2 linked regions of the Candidatus Palibaumannia cicadellinicola genome follow. The protein of the gene in region 1 interacts with the protein of each later gene in a pairwise test. Links are inferred from orthologs where the notes say so. Each region holds a gene or a part of one and is shown on either strand. Other genes may lie near its edges.

Region 1 (3,688 bases):
ATCTCCTCTTGGCTAATGCCATTTAGGATTTCGTCTCTGGTACCATCGATAACATCATTAACTTTTTTAATAATAGGTTCTGCTGCGTCCGTAAGTTTTATCCTCTTTGCGCGTCGATCGTTAGCGCAAGTCTGCCGGGTTATAAGTCCTTTTTCTTCTAATTGATCTAGCGTCCGTACTAAGGATGGCTGTTCGATACCGATAGCTTTTGCTAACTGAATCTGCGACTGTTCAGGAGGTAACTGACAAATATTATGCAAAGTTATCCAATGCGTTTGTGTGAGTTCTAAAGGTTTTAAGCGGTGGTCAATTAAAGCGCGCCAGACTCTAACAAGTCGCGCTAAGTCAGATCCTAATGGTGATTCCAATTTTCTCTCCTTATAATTTAAGCTAGTTAAGCTTACTCCCTCAATTATCCTCCTTCCTAATGGGTGAAGGAGCAAATGACAAAGAGATATACATACCAGTATATAAGCATCTTGCAGATACTGATGAAAAAGTAATTTTTCTGAATTATACTATAAATAGTATGTGATATTACAACATATGTTAAATAATATTTACAGACAATAAATCAATATTACCGTAGCTAGCATGGTAGACTGACACCTTCAAAAGGTATTCATAACTGTAACACTATTATTGCCATATACGTAGTTTATTGTTAATTTAAGTTTATCAAATAATATAAGTTATTATACCATGTGGTTTATTTATATTAAGCGTGATTCAAATATGATTGTAATCAGAATCAAAATTAACTTATTTATGATCGGCTATTACTCATAAATAAGTAACTCGCGATATAAGTGCAAGGCGTAGTAAAATTTGCCATAATTAGAACTAGATTCGCTAACAATTAAGAATAAGCATGGCCGAAAAAGACGAAGTAAACACCCTCCGTGCCCGTTTTCGTGGTTTTTATCCAGTTGTCATTGATGTGGAAACCGCTGGTTTTAATGCTGGTACCGATGCTTTACTAGAAATTGCAGCCATAACCATTAAAATGGACGATAAAGGTTGGTTAAAAGCTGACAAAACTCTACATTTTCATGTAGAACCATTTCCTGGTGCTATTTTACAACCCGAAGCACTCATCTTTAACGGTATTGATCCAGATAATCCCCTGCGCGGAGCGGTTACAGAACATGAAGCGTTACATGATATTTTTAGAATGGTACGTAAAGGTATTAAAGATCAAAAATGTCACCGGGCGATTCTTGTCGCGCACAATGCTGCTTTTGACCACGGTTTCCTGATGGCGGCTGCAGGTCGTACGAGTCTAAAGCGTAATCCTTTTCATCCATTTGCTACGTTTGATACAGCAGCTCTCAGCGGCTTAGTTCTTGGTCAGACAGTACTAGCAAAAGCTTGTATTACTGCAGGTATTGCTTTTAATAACAGTGAAGCACATTCCGCACTGTACGATACTGAGCGGACTGCAGAACTTTTCTGCGAGCTAGTCAACCGTTGGAAACGATTAGGTGGCTGGACAGATATTAGATCACTATCTAATATGATTAACAGCTGATTTGATTATTATATTATGGGTTATTTTGAGCCTGGCTATTGTATTTATCTACCGTCTTCTTAATCAGCGACTGTAGTTCGCCACGCTGATACATTTCAATGATGATGTCACAGCCGCCTATCAACTCACCGTCTATCCATAATTGAGGAAAAGTAGGCCATTGTGCCCATTTTGGTAGCGCAGCGCGGATATCAGGAGTGATCAAGACATCAATATAAGCAAAACGCTCGCCACAGGCTGATAGTGCTTGCACTGCCTGAGCTGAAAAACCACAGCTGGGTAATTTGGGTGAACCTTTCATATATAGAAGGATTGGGTTGTCTGTTATTTGTTGCTTGATTTTATCAATGATCTTCATCATAAGATGATTTCCTATTTTTTATTTACTATTTCTGATGATATTAACGTATTACTATTAATAGTAAATTTTTATATACCAGAATACTAAGTCAAATAATCCCAAAGAATTTGAAGCACATATCTAAATTAGATGAACGGAATTAGCTTAATCATAGACTACTATTTTACTATTTGTTGCATAGAGCTTCAAATTGTATTTTTGAGTTTGAATAGGTACTGATATTAACGGATTCTACGAAGATCAGTTTCTTCCCTTTCGCGTGCTATTAAAAATCTCTCCACTGTATCTACAGTAGCCTGCGTTTGCTGATCTATTTCGATATTTACTATCGCCTTGCTCAGCTTTTGACCTAGCGTTGTGCGGGTAATAGTTTCCGGAATTAAATTAAGGCAAAATATATGATCTGCGACTTCTCCTATTGTCAAACTAATACCATCTATACCAATATAATTTTTATAAAAAATATATTTTTTAAGCTTTTTATTAGCTAAGCTACACCAAACTTTACGGTTGTTCTCTGAAGAGGTAATTTTTATCAATTCTGCGGTGCCGATGATATGTCCGGACATCAAGTGACCACTTATTTCAGCATTAAGGCAAGCGGCTCGCTCAAGATTTATATTATCACCTACCTGTAAGGTGCCTAAATTAGTCTGTTTTAGTGTCTCTTTGATGAGATCGAAACTTACTAGGTTTCCGTTAATATGGGTTACTGTTAAGCAGCAACCATTGTGAGCTACCGATGCGCCGTTAGTTAGTCCTGGCAACAAATGATCTGGAAATTCGATTTGATGGGTGCGTAAATCATCTTTCTCTGTTATAGCGATAATGGGCGCGATACCCTGAACAATACCTGTAAACATACATTTACCTTTTATTCTAAGAATACTTCTCGAAATATTATTGAATTAGGAGTATATGATATTTTCCTTTCTATTCTTCTATTCTGACATATTATGATAAGTATGGGGTACTATATATCTGATTATTAGTATTACTGTTTATCTGATGTTAATATAAATATATACAAATACTATTGCCTCTTATAAGTAAGGGGGTTAATATTATTCTGTAACGTAGAAATAGTACTATGCGTCCGTAGCTCAGTTGGTGAGAGCACTATCTTGACATGGTAGGGGTCGGTGGTTCAAGTCCACTCGGACGCACCAAATTTCTTTTATGAGTTCCCTTCTTAAGGCCTTGCCTTGATTTTCGTACGACGCAACTAGCTCGAGTAGCGTCTTATGACCCTAAAATTTGAATAAGCAAAAGTAAACTTGCTGGGGTACCAGGATTCGAACCTGGGGATGCCGGAATCAGAATCCGGTGCCTTACCGCTTGGCTATACCCCAAAAAATTGTGGTGAGGGTAGGGTGGCTACGACGGGACTTGAACCTGTGACCCCAGCATTATGAGTGCTGTGCTCTAACCAGCTGAGCTACGTAGCCAAATTAGATTGGCTGGGATACCAGGATTTGAACCTGGGGTGGCGGGATCAAAACCCGCTGCCTTACCACTTGGCTATATCCCAATATATGGGATTGGATACGGGAGGCGAGACTTGAACTCGCAAACCTTACGGCGCCAGAACCTAAATCTGGTGCGTTTACCAATTTCGCCACTCCCGTATACTCTTATAATTATATGTAATGATACGTGAAAAGGCGCATTATGATGATTTGCTTAACTTCAGTCAATATCTTTTTCTCAAGATTCATGACCTTATGATATCTAATCATACCTGAACTACACTATATTATCTGGTATACTCAATTAGTCATAATTACTACTAATAT
Region 2 (10,920 bases), 210 kb from region 1 along the record:
CTAGTGCCATATTATGTATGTTCCTAATCAGTGACTTATTTTTTTTGTATAAATTTATGATTACTTTCGGATTATCGTATGCAGATGCAATTTCTTCAATCAGTGCGTTAACGCGCGTAGTGTCAGCTTTAAGTTTCTTTTGTTTAATCACTTCACTTAGTAGTAGTGCAATAATGACGCGACGTTTAGCTTGTGTTTCAAAGAGATCGCGTGGTAACTCTTGCTCTTGTCCCTTAGTTTGATTTCCGCTAACACGTTGAGCTGTCTGACGCTTAAGTAGATCAATTTCTTCCTCGAGTAGCGCAGTTGGCACATCAATCAAATTGGCACTAAGCATGCAGTCGAACACCTGTGTTTTAACATAATGATGTACTGCATTCTTCAATGCACGCTCCATATCTTGCCGTACTTTAGCGCGTAGTGCTGCGATAGTACCATCTGCTACAGAGAAACATTTAATGAAAGTTTCGTCTAGTTTAGGTAGAGAACGTTGTTCTACTTTCTTGAGAACTATAGAAAATATCGCAGATTTATTTTGTAGATTTTTTGTATGGTAATTGTTTGGAAAATTAACGTTAATGTCGAAGCTTTCTCCAGCTTTATGGCCAATAATATTTTGATCTAAGCCAGGAAAGATCTGTTCTTGACCTATAGTCAGTATCAAGTCGTGGGCTTTACCGCCTTCTAATTCTTTGTTCTCTATTTTTCCGGTAAAGTCAATTGTGACCCTATCTTCAATATTAGCAGCATCAGAAGTTTCTTCCCAAGATGCCTTTTGTTTCATAAGCTTTTCTAGCATTATATCAACATCAGTATCTTTAACTTCTACCAAAGGTTTCTCAACTGTAATATTATCTAGACCTTTGAGTTCTACTTCCGGGTATACTTCGAACTCTACCCTATATATAAAATCTTTGCCAGCTTGGTATGCATCGTATAGATAGTTAGGTGTACCAATATAATTTATTTTTTGCTGAAGCATAGCTGTGATAAATTCATGATGCATTAGGTTGTTCAACACATCTTGACGGACGCAATCTAGGTAGCGTTGAGTCACGATATGCATGGGTGCTTTTCCTTTCCTAAATCCATCGATACAAACTGTTTGAGCAATATTGACTAGTTTAGTATGCACGGATTGTTCAATTTTATCGCAGGTAATAGTCATGGTGACACGGCGTTTTAGGCCTTCAGTGGTCTCAAAATCAATTTGCATTTTGTTACCTTTAAAAGTCACATGGATCGAACGAATATCATTTAGTTATATTCATTAGTTAACGAACAAAAAGACCACCTAGTCGCACACACTTAGTAAGTATGACACAAACTTAATCCGAGTAAATGCGTAGATGGAAGTCTAGTATAAGCTAACAGAAAAATAAAAGAAAAAAAATGCTGTGACTCGCTACCTCAGGTAATTAGCGACCGAATACAACGACATAATGGTGACCATAATACTTTATCTTGCTCCTCCAGCTGTGTCCACTCTTTTACTGTATATGTGTGCAGAGCAAGTGCATATACTGGTCCGGCTAACTCCTCTGCTAATACTCTATAGATAGCGCGGTGTCTGCTAATCATGCTCTCTCCGTTAAAGTATTCGCTTACTAATACTACCTTGAAATGAGTGTCAGATATTATTGGCGTATGGCAATTACTTTCGTCTAAGACATCAAGATATAGCGGATCAAACGTAACTTTAATTTTTGTTTCTATTTGCTTGCATATCATAATATTTTCAGCTAATTGTTAAAGGTAACTGCTATAATAGATAAATGTGCAGTTATTATAGCATTAGCTGCTCATATGAGCACATGAATCATGCCTAATTTATAATTTAGAGTAATCATTTTGACCCCACAAGATTATCTCTGATGAATTAATATCTTGAGAAAAATATATTTGATAGTTTTTATATCGATAATATATATCAATAAATTTTATTATTAGTGATATTAACACTCTTACTGAAAGAAGACGATAAGCTTGTTTACAGTACTGTAACCTTACCGTAAAATACCAACAAATTTCAATATGACATTCCGTATATTTTGTTAAGGTCTTTAGATGAGGCTCAGAAAAAACAATAATAGTCTAGAAATGATGTTTATTATTATAATAATGGGGTTACTCAGCGGTTGTAGTAATGTTGTGTTAATGAATCCTAAAGGACAGATTGGACTAGAGGAACGTTCACTGATCTTGACCGCACTAGGGCTAATGTTGATTATTGTTATACCAGTGATTGCAATGGCTATTATCTTTGCAATTAAATATCGTGCATCAAATATTAAAGCAACGTATAGTCCTAACTGGTATCATTCTACCAAAATAGAATTGGTTGTATGGTCGATACCCATTATGATCATTATATTCCTGGCTATTTTAACCTGGAAGTCTACTCATGTACTTGATCCATGTAAACCTATTCCATCCGCTGCAAAACCGATGATGATTCAGGTAATAGCGCTAGATTGGAAATGGTTGTTTATTTATCCAGAATACTGCATTGCGACAGTAAACGAAATAGCTTTTCCTACTAACGTACCGATTCATTTAAAGATTACCTCTAACTCCGTCATGAACTCTTTTTTCATTCCACAGTTAGGTGGACAAATTTACGCTATGGCTGGTATGAACTCTACTCTTAACCTTATTGCTAATGAGCAAGGTACCTATAAAGGTATCTCATCTAACTTTAGTGGACGTGGCTTCTCTGGAATGAAATTTACTGCGATTGCAACCCAAGATTATGAATCTTTTCATCAATGGGTGCAAAAAGTGAAAAATTCACAACATCAACTGAGTACTATGTCTGATTATGAGTATTTAGCCGCTCCTAGCGAAAACCATCCGGTTCAGTACTTTTCAAACGTCAAACGAGATTTATATCAAAACGTGATAGGAAAGTTTATGAGTATAAGTCAGGATGGAAGCATGCATGCTTCTCTCCAATAATAATCAGATAGATACTAATATGGTTAAAAATTTCTCACATAGGTCTTGAGGAATCAAAGATGTTCGGAAAGTTAACACTCAATTCTATTCCTTACCACGAACCTATCATTATGGTAACTGTGGCCTCTATTATTATGATTAGTATGATACTAATCTCTGCTATTACTTATTTTGGAAAATGGCAGTATCTTTGGAATAATTGGTTCACCTCAGTAGATCATAAAAAAATAGGTATCATGTATATTATAGTAGCGTTTGTTATGCTACTACGTGGCTTTGCTGATGCAATAATGATGCGCTCGCAACAAGTATTAGCATCTGCAGGTGATGTTGGATTCTTACCTCCGCACCATTACGATCAGGTTCTGACCGCCCATGGTGTTATTATGATCATATTTATGGCGACACCTTTCGTAGTAGGTCTCATAAACTTAATTGTACCGTTGCAAATAGGTGCGCGTGATGTTGCTTTCCCGTTTTTGAATTCTCTTAGCTTCTGGTTATTTATTGTAGGTGTGATCCTTATTAATATTTCTCTAGGAGTAGGTGAATTTGCCCAAACAGGTTGGGTCGCCTATCCACCATTAGCATCTAAGGAGTATAGTCCTGGTGTAGGAGTGGATTATTGGATCTGGAGTATCCAGATAGCTGGTATCGGTACCACATTGACCGGAATTAATTTCTTCACGACTATCTTATGTATGCGTGCTCCAGGCATGACAATGATGAAAATGCCAGTCTTTAGCTGGGCTGCACTATGTACTAACGTACTGATAATTACCGCATTTCCTATTTTAACTGTAACAATAGCATTGCTAACCCTAGACCGCTATCTTGGAACTCATTTCTTTACTAATGATATGGGTGGAAATGCAATGATGTATATTAATTTATTCTGGGCTTGGGGCCATCCAGAAGTCTATATTTTGGTACTCCCGGTGTTCGGTGTTTTTTCAGAAGTAGTATCAACTTTTTCGAAAAAACCTCTATTTGGTTATACGTCGCTAGTATGGGCTACCATAGTTATTACTATACTATCATTTTGTGTTTGGTTACATCATTTTTTTACTATGGGTTCTGGTGCCAACGTCAACGCTTTTTTTGGCATTATGACGATGATTATCGCTATACCGACCGGAGTTAAGATTTTTAACTGGCTTTTTACTATGTACCAGGGTCGTATTGTATTTCATTCCTCGATGTTATGGACTATTGGTTTTATTATTACCTTCTCTATTGGTGGTATGGCTGGAGTATTATTAGCAGTACCGGGCGCTGATTTTGTTTTGCATAATAGTCTGTTCCTGATTGCACATTTCCATAATGTCATCATTGGCGGTGTGGTATTTGGTTGCTTCGCAGGTATGAACTATTGGTTTCCCAAATTTTTCGGTTTTACGCTAAATGAAACGTGGGGTAAACGTGCATTCTGGTTCTGGATAATAGGTTTTTACGTAGCTTTCATGCCTCTTTATGCATTGGGCTTGATGGGTATGACTCGTCGTTTAAACCAACATATAGACCCGACATTCCATCCAATGTTAATCTGCGCAGCTAGTGGTACACTACTAATTGCATTAGGTATCTTTTGCCAAGTAATTCAAATTATAGTTAGCGTACGTGATCGCGATCATAATCGCGACCTAACTGGTAATCCATGGGGAGGAAAAACTCTAGAATGGATAACATCTTCTCCTCCACCATTCTATAATTTTGCGATATTACCGCAAGATCATAGTAATGTTGACTATCGAAAGAGAGCATATGAACCAATCCATATGCCTAAAAATACCAGTGCGGGCCTTGTTATCTCGGCTTTTAGTCTCATAATAGGATTCGCTCTTATTTGGTATATTTGGTGGTTAGCTCTAGTAAGTTTAATAGGCATGGTTATAACCTGGATCATTTATAGTTTCAACGAAGACATTGATTATTATGTGACATTAGAAGAAATTCAGCATATCGAAAACCAGCGAAAACCAGTATGTCAACAAAATTAGTGCAGCGTGCTTGAATCATGTCAACTCCGATCATCTCTAATAATAAAACTACTTATACTCAACCTGGACACCAAAATCTAGGAGCCAAAACTATTTTCGGTTTTTGGATATACTTGATGAGCGACTGCATTATTTTCGCAACTATGTTTGCGACTTATGCAGTCTTAAGTAAGAGTGTAGCAGGAGGACCATCTGGCAAAGATATTTTTGACTTACCGGTCGTACTAGTTGAAACTTTTTGCTTATTATTTAGTAGTCTGACTTATGGTATGGGCATTTTAGCTATGCACCGTACTCAAAAAAACCTAGTTAATATCTGGCTATTCTTAACCTTCATTTTGGGTCTATGCTTTATTAGCATGGAACTTATAGAGTTAAATAATCTAGTAGCTAAAGGATTTGGTCCTGATCGTAGCGCGTTTTTATCTAGCTTTTTTGGTATTGTTGCGACACATGGTATTCATGTAATATCAGGTTTAATCTGGATTATTGTTATGATAGTGCAGGTATCAAGTCGTGGTCTGACTTTACTAAACCAGACTCGTTTACAATGCCTGAGCCTGTTCTGGCATTTCTTGGACGTAATATGGATTTGTGTATTTACAGTGGTGTACTTAATGGGAGTACTTTAATGATTTCTACAAGCACAAAACATACGCGCTCCCATAGCAACGGCAGCTATAAAACTTATATCATAGTTTTTTTTCTGTCGATGATCCTGACGATTATTCCATTTACTATGATAATGAGTAATTACGTAGCTAAACATTATAATATTATTATATTAGTTACTTGTGCTATCGTTCAGATTTTGTTACATCTGATTTTCTTCCTTCACTTGAACATATCTACTGAGCAGCAGTGGAATCTAATAGCATTCTTTTTTACAATGTTGATTATGACAATCCTTATTGTAGGCTCTTTATGGATTATGTTGCATTTAAACTCAAACTTAATGAGCTAATTCTCCATAACAAAAAAATCATTCAGCAATACCTAGAAGTAATCAAACCAGGAATTGTTTTGAGTAATTTAATTTCTTTTATTGGTGGATTTTTACTAGCTTCAAAAGGAGAGATCAATTATCTCCTGTTGTGCACTACAATGATAGGTGTTTCATTGGTAGTAGCCTCAGGTTGTGTATTCAATAACGTCATTGATCGTGATATCGATCGTAAAATGAAAAGAACTCAAAATAGAACTCTAGTCACACAATTACTGTCGCTAAAAAATTGTCTTATATACGGAATCATTTTAGGTATGACTGGTGTGATATTACTATATAGGTCAGCTAACCTATTAGCCATGTGGTTAGCAATCATAGGATTTACCGTATATGTTGGCTTTTATAGCCTGTATATGAAACGAAGATCTATTTACGGAACTATGATAGGCAGTTTTGCTGGTGCGGTACCACCGGTAATTGGATATTGTGCTGTAAGTAACCAGTTTGATATCGGAGCACTAATTTTATTACTAATCTTTAGTATTTGGCAAATGCCACACTCTTACGCTATCGCGATTTTTCGTTTAAAAGATTATCAAGCTGCTTCAATTCCAGTCTTTCCTATTGAACTAGGAATTTCGGTAACCAAAAATCATATTACTTGGTATATCATTGGTTTTATGCTTACCACACTAATACTTTACTTTAGCGGTTATGTGACTAGCTATGAATATTTAATTATAATGACATTAGTTAATATCTGGTGGCTTTTTGTGGCTTTACAAGGATATAAATCGGCTAATAATGATCAAGTGTGGGCAAGGAAGCTGTTTATTTTATCGATTATAGCTATTACATCACTAAGTGTGATGATGTCAGTAGACAGAATTTTTCAACACTAATTTCATGAGTGGAAAAACTCAATAATAATAAGATCCCCACCCCGGTTAGGGTTAGATATGAAGAGGTCTTCATGAACGTCAATAAAATGACTAGTATAGAACTACGTGCCATCTGGGGGTTAGGCGCAGTTTTGACATTACGCATGTTAGGAATATTTATGGTTTTGCCAGTGCTAACTACCTATGGTATGAAGCTACAGGGTGCTAGCGAATCCATGATCGGTTTAGCAATAGGTATTTATGGTTTAGTACAATCAATATTTCAGATACCATCTGGTTTAGTATCTGACCGAGTAGGCTGTAAGCCGCTTATCATAAGCGGCTTATTAATCTTCATGCTAGGTAGTATCATTGCCGCATTAACTAACTCAATCTGGGGCGTAATTATAGGTCGTGCTTTGCAAGGCACCGGCACTATCACTGCTGCCGTTATGGCAATGCTGTCAGATTTAACTCGAGAACAAAATCGTACAAAAGCAATGGCTTTTATCGGTATAAGTTTTAGTATAGCTTTCGCGACTTCCATAGTTTTAGGACCTATTATTACTCAGGCCATTGGCCTAAGTGGTCTTTTTTGGGGTATTGCTACTTTAACGCTAGTTAGCGTCGTCATTGCAATCATTGTGGTACCAGTATCACACAATCATACGCTTAACCGAGAGTCAAGTATTATACATACTAGTTTTGGTACAATTTTAGCTCATACGCAGTTACTCAAACTAAATTTTAGTATTTTTTGCCTACATACCATACTGATGTTAAATTTTATTGTTTTACCACAAATTATGATCTGTGCGCACATTTTACCTGTCGATCAATGGAAAGTATATTTAGTAGCACTATTAGTTTCGTTCGTTATCGTAGTGCCTTGTATCATCTATGCTGAAATTAAGCGTCGCATAAAGCATGTTTTTATTAGCAGTGTTATTATACTATTATGTACAGAAATATTATTACTCAATGTAAGTCACCATCAATGGATGTTATTTACCGGAATTGAGTTATTTTTTTTAGTATTTAATGTGATGGAAGTCATTTTGCCTTCACTTATAAGCAAAGAGGCTCCGGCGGGCCTTAAAGGTACTGCTATGGGTTTTTACTCTACTAGCCAGTTTTTAGGTGTTGCCTTCGGAGGTATTATGGGCGGTTGGTTATTTCAGCTGCTAGGAGCTTCGCTAGTTATTCTAACCGGTGTTATAGTTGCATTGGTATGGTGGTTAGTGAGTATTACCTTACATGAACCACCTTATGTTACTAGTCTACGTATTACTTTGCCAAGCTTAAATACTTCGACAAAAGAACAGCTGATACAATTTCTATTGGCTGAGCCAGAAGTAACAGAAGTAGTAGTTATACCGGAAGAGAGGAGTGCTTACATTAAAGTAGATACAAAACAGATAAATAGTATAGTGCTGAATAAACTGAATCAAATCGTGACTAGTCACGGAATGAGAATAAATTAACTGTTAGTTAATTGTTCAGTCATACCTATAAAAAAAATTTAGCGGTAAAAATAAAGTGAAAGTTACTGTGCTTGGTTGTGGCGCGCTAGGGCAGCTATGGTTATCGGCATTTTTTCGCCACAAACATAGCGTCCAAGGATGGTTACGAGTACCAAAACCATTTTGTACTATTACAGTAATAAATCAGCATGGAGTAGAAAACAGTTTTCAATTACCAGCAAATAACAGACAACGACTCGCCGACAGCGAACTATTACTCGTGACACTAAAAGCTTGGCAAGTCTCGAAAGAAGTACAAGAGTTGCTCCCGCAATTACGATCCGATTGTGCTATCTTACTAATGCATAATGGTTTAGGTACTAAAGAAGAATTCCCTGAGTTAGTACAACCACTATTACTAGGAACGACTACTCATGCTGCTTACTCTGAAGAAGGAAAAATTTATCATATATCTGCCGGTATTACTAGTATAGGTCCCGGTAATGTACCAGCAAAATCCGTCGACCAACTTTCGGCAGTGCTACACCAGGTACTACCGAAAGTCACTTGGCATAACAATATCGTAGCGTCTAGCTGGATAAAACTAGCGGTTAACTGCGTTATTAACCCGTTAAGCGCCATCTATGAGTGTCGCAATGGCGAACTAGAGTATTATACGGATGAAATTGAGGCGATTTGTCGCGAGGTAGTAATAGTAATGCACTATGAAGGCTACTACATTAATTATCATCTATTACTTTTCTATATCTGTCAAGTCATAAGAAGTACCTCTGGTAATATATCTTCAATGCTACAAGATATACGAGCTAAGAGGCTCTCAGAAATAGATTATATTAACGGTTATGTACTACGCCGCGCAAACGCCCACGGTTTAAGATTACCGGTAAATCAGCGGTTATTTAATATAATTAAACACAAGGAGCAAAACTATAAGTACTAATCATATTGATGGACGATATACTTTAACATTAGAAAATCCTTTTTCACGTAGGTAAAGGGCTTGCAATCTACTCATAACACCGTAATCGCAATAAAGCAAATAAAATTTACTTTGATCTAACTGAGAAAACTGGCTACCTAGCTTATAGAATGGCAATTGTTGCATCACAACATTCTCGATGAGTAGTGGACTATTTTCCTGTTCATCAGGCGTACGGATATCGAGAACTACATCATTTTGGCTAAACTCTGCGATATTTTTTACTTCAGTAAGGTGATTACGATCCTGGGTCATATAATTCCATCCTGCTTTAAAAATAAAATTTATAGAAATGATTATACGTTTTATGGAAATAAAACTAAGTACTAAAACTAGTTTTCTGGTATAATGAATTTCAAGCTGTAAGTCTTCTTTAGGCTAATGTAGTAACTAAACATGGTAGAATTCATCCATGAGCTGCAAAAAAGCAGCCGGTGTGTAGATGCTGCCCTAGAACGGTATCTATACGCTCTTTCAAGTCAAAAAACTAAGCTAGTTCAGGCTATGCACTATAGCACCCTTCTCGGAGGAAAACGGCTGCGACCGTTTCTAGTTTACCAAACAGGTCAGTTGTTCGGCCTAAAGCAAGAAAGCCTCGATGCACCCGCTGCTGCTATTGAGTGTATTCATGCTTATTCGCTCATCCATGATGATCTTCCAGCAATGGATAACAATACACTACGACGTGGTGAGCCTACCTGTCATGTTCAATTTGGCGAAACAACTGCAATTTTAGCTGGAGATGCATTGCATACCTTGGCATTTACTATTCTAACTCATGCACCAATATCGGCTATTACTACAGAAGAGCGTTTGAAGATGATCGCAGTTCTAGCCGAAGCTAGTGGCGCTGAGGGTATGTGTTTCGGCCAAGCGCTTGATTTAGAGTCAGAAGGTAAACATGTCTCAGCTGAAGTCCTGGAAACTATCCATCGCTATAAAACTGGTGCCCTAATTCGTGCGGCGGTGCACATGGGAGCACTAGCCGCAGGAAAAAAAAGCAGAAAGATACTTAATTATCTTGATAGTTATGCTGTAGCTATAGGCCTAGCATTTCAAGTACAAGATGATATCTTAGATATGATAGGAGATAGCCAAAGTACTGGTAAACAGCGTGGTGCAGATAAGTTATTAGGTAAAAAAACTTATCCATTGCTACTTGGATTAGATATGGCACGAGCTAAAGCTAAAAATCTCTATAAGGAATCTCTAGCATCCTTAAAAAAGATTGATGCAATCGGATATAATACAAACATGTTAGTCAAACTAGCGCGCTATATCATTGAACGTAAAACATAAATGATGCTTTTTTTATACCGTAAGTATGAACATCTAATGAGCTTTCAATGAGCTTTGAGACCAAAAAGTATCCAACACTTGCCCTAGCAGATAATCCTGTTCAGTTACGTTTGTTGCCCAAAGAAAGTCTGTTAGTACTGTGTGACGAACTACGTCAGTTTCTGCTTGCTAGCGTTAGCCGCTCAAGCGGCCATTTTGCATCAGGGCTTGGCACTGTAGAACTGACGGTAGCTTTACATTATGTATATAATACTCCTTTTGACCATATCATTTGGGATGTTGGTCATCAAGCATACCCACATAAAATTATTACTGGGCGTCGAAATCGCATGACTACCATACGTCAGCGTAATGGGTTACATCCATTTCCATG

Evidence for each region.
Region 2: the proteins of IM45_RS00485 (region 1) and IM45_RS01525 interact in binary tests that used the Escherichia coli proteins (3 or more experiments, as listed by UniProt). The link is inferred for Candidatus Palibaumannia cicadellinicola from one-to-one orthologs.

What each region holds. Positions count from the first base shown.
Region 1 is NZ_CP008985.1:109,487-113,174, forward strand. Bases 218-2,932 are described here. They hold IM45_RS00485 (Grx4 family monothiol glutaredoxin), read right to left. Parts: upstream 1,890-2,932; coding sequence 1,545-1,889; downstream 218-1,544. Other genes in these bases: slyA (transcriptional regulator SlyA), read right to left, coding at 218-368; rnt (ribonuclease T), read left to right, coding at 872-1,531; IM45_RS00490 (riboflavin synthase), read right to left, coding at 2,114-2,755. Also shown: more of slyA, read right to left, coding at 1-217. UniProt on the Escherichia coli protein: Monothiol glutaredoxin involved in the biogenesis of iron-sulfur clusters.
Region 2 is NZ_CP008985.1:323,952-334,871, forward strand. The notes cover bases 72-3,069. They hold IM45_RS01525 (BolA/IbaG family iron-sulfur metabolism protein), read right to left. Parts: upstream 1,732-3,069; coding sequence 1,411-1,731; downstream 72-1,410. Other genes in these bases: tig (trigger factor), read right to left, coding at 72-1,216; cyoA (ubiquinol oxidase subunit II), read left to right, coding at 2,068-2,958; cyoB (cytochrome o ubiquinol oxidase subunit I), read left to right, coding at 3,018-3,069. In the rest of the region: more of tig, read right to left, coding at 1-71; more of cyoB, read left to right, coding at 3,070-4,958; cyoC (cytochrome o ubiquinol oxidase subunit III), read left to right, coding at 4,976-5,590; cyoD (cytochrome o ubiquinol oxidase subunit IV), read left to right, coding at 5,590-5,922; cyoE (heme o synthase), read left to right, coding at 5,940-6,806; IM45_RS01550 (MFS transporter), read left to right, coding at 6,878-8,269; panE (2-dehydropantoate 2-reductase), read left to right, coding at 8,325-9,209; ispA ((2E,6E)-farnesyl diphosphate synthase), read left to right, coding at 9,645-10,547; dxs (1-deoxy-D-xylulose-5-phosphate synthase), read left to right, coding at 10,595-10,920. UniProt on the Escherichia coli protein: Transcriptional regulator that plays an important role in general stress response. Has many effects on cell morphology, cell growth and cell division. Acts by regulating the transcription of many genes, including dacA (PBP-5), dacC (PBP-6), ampC and mreB.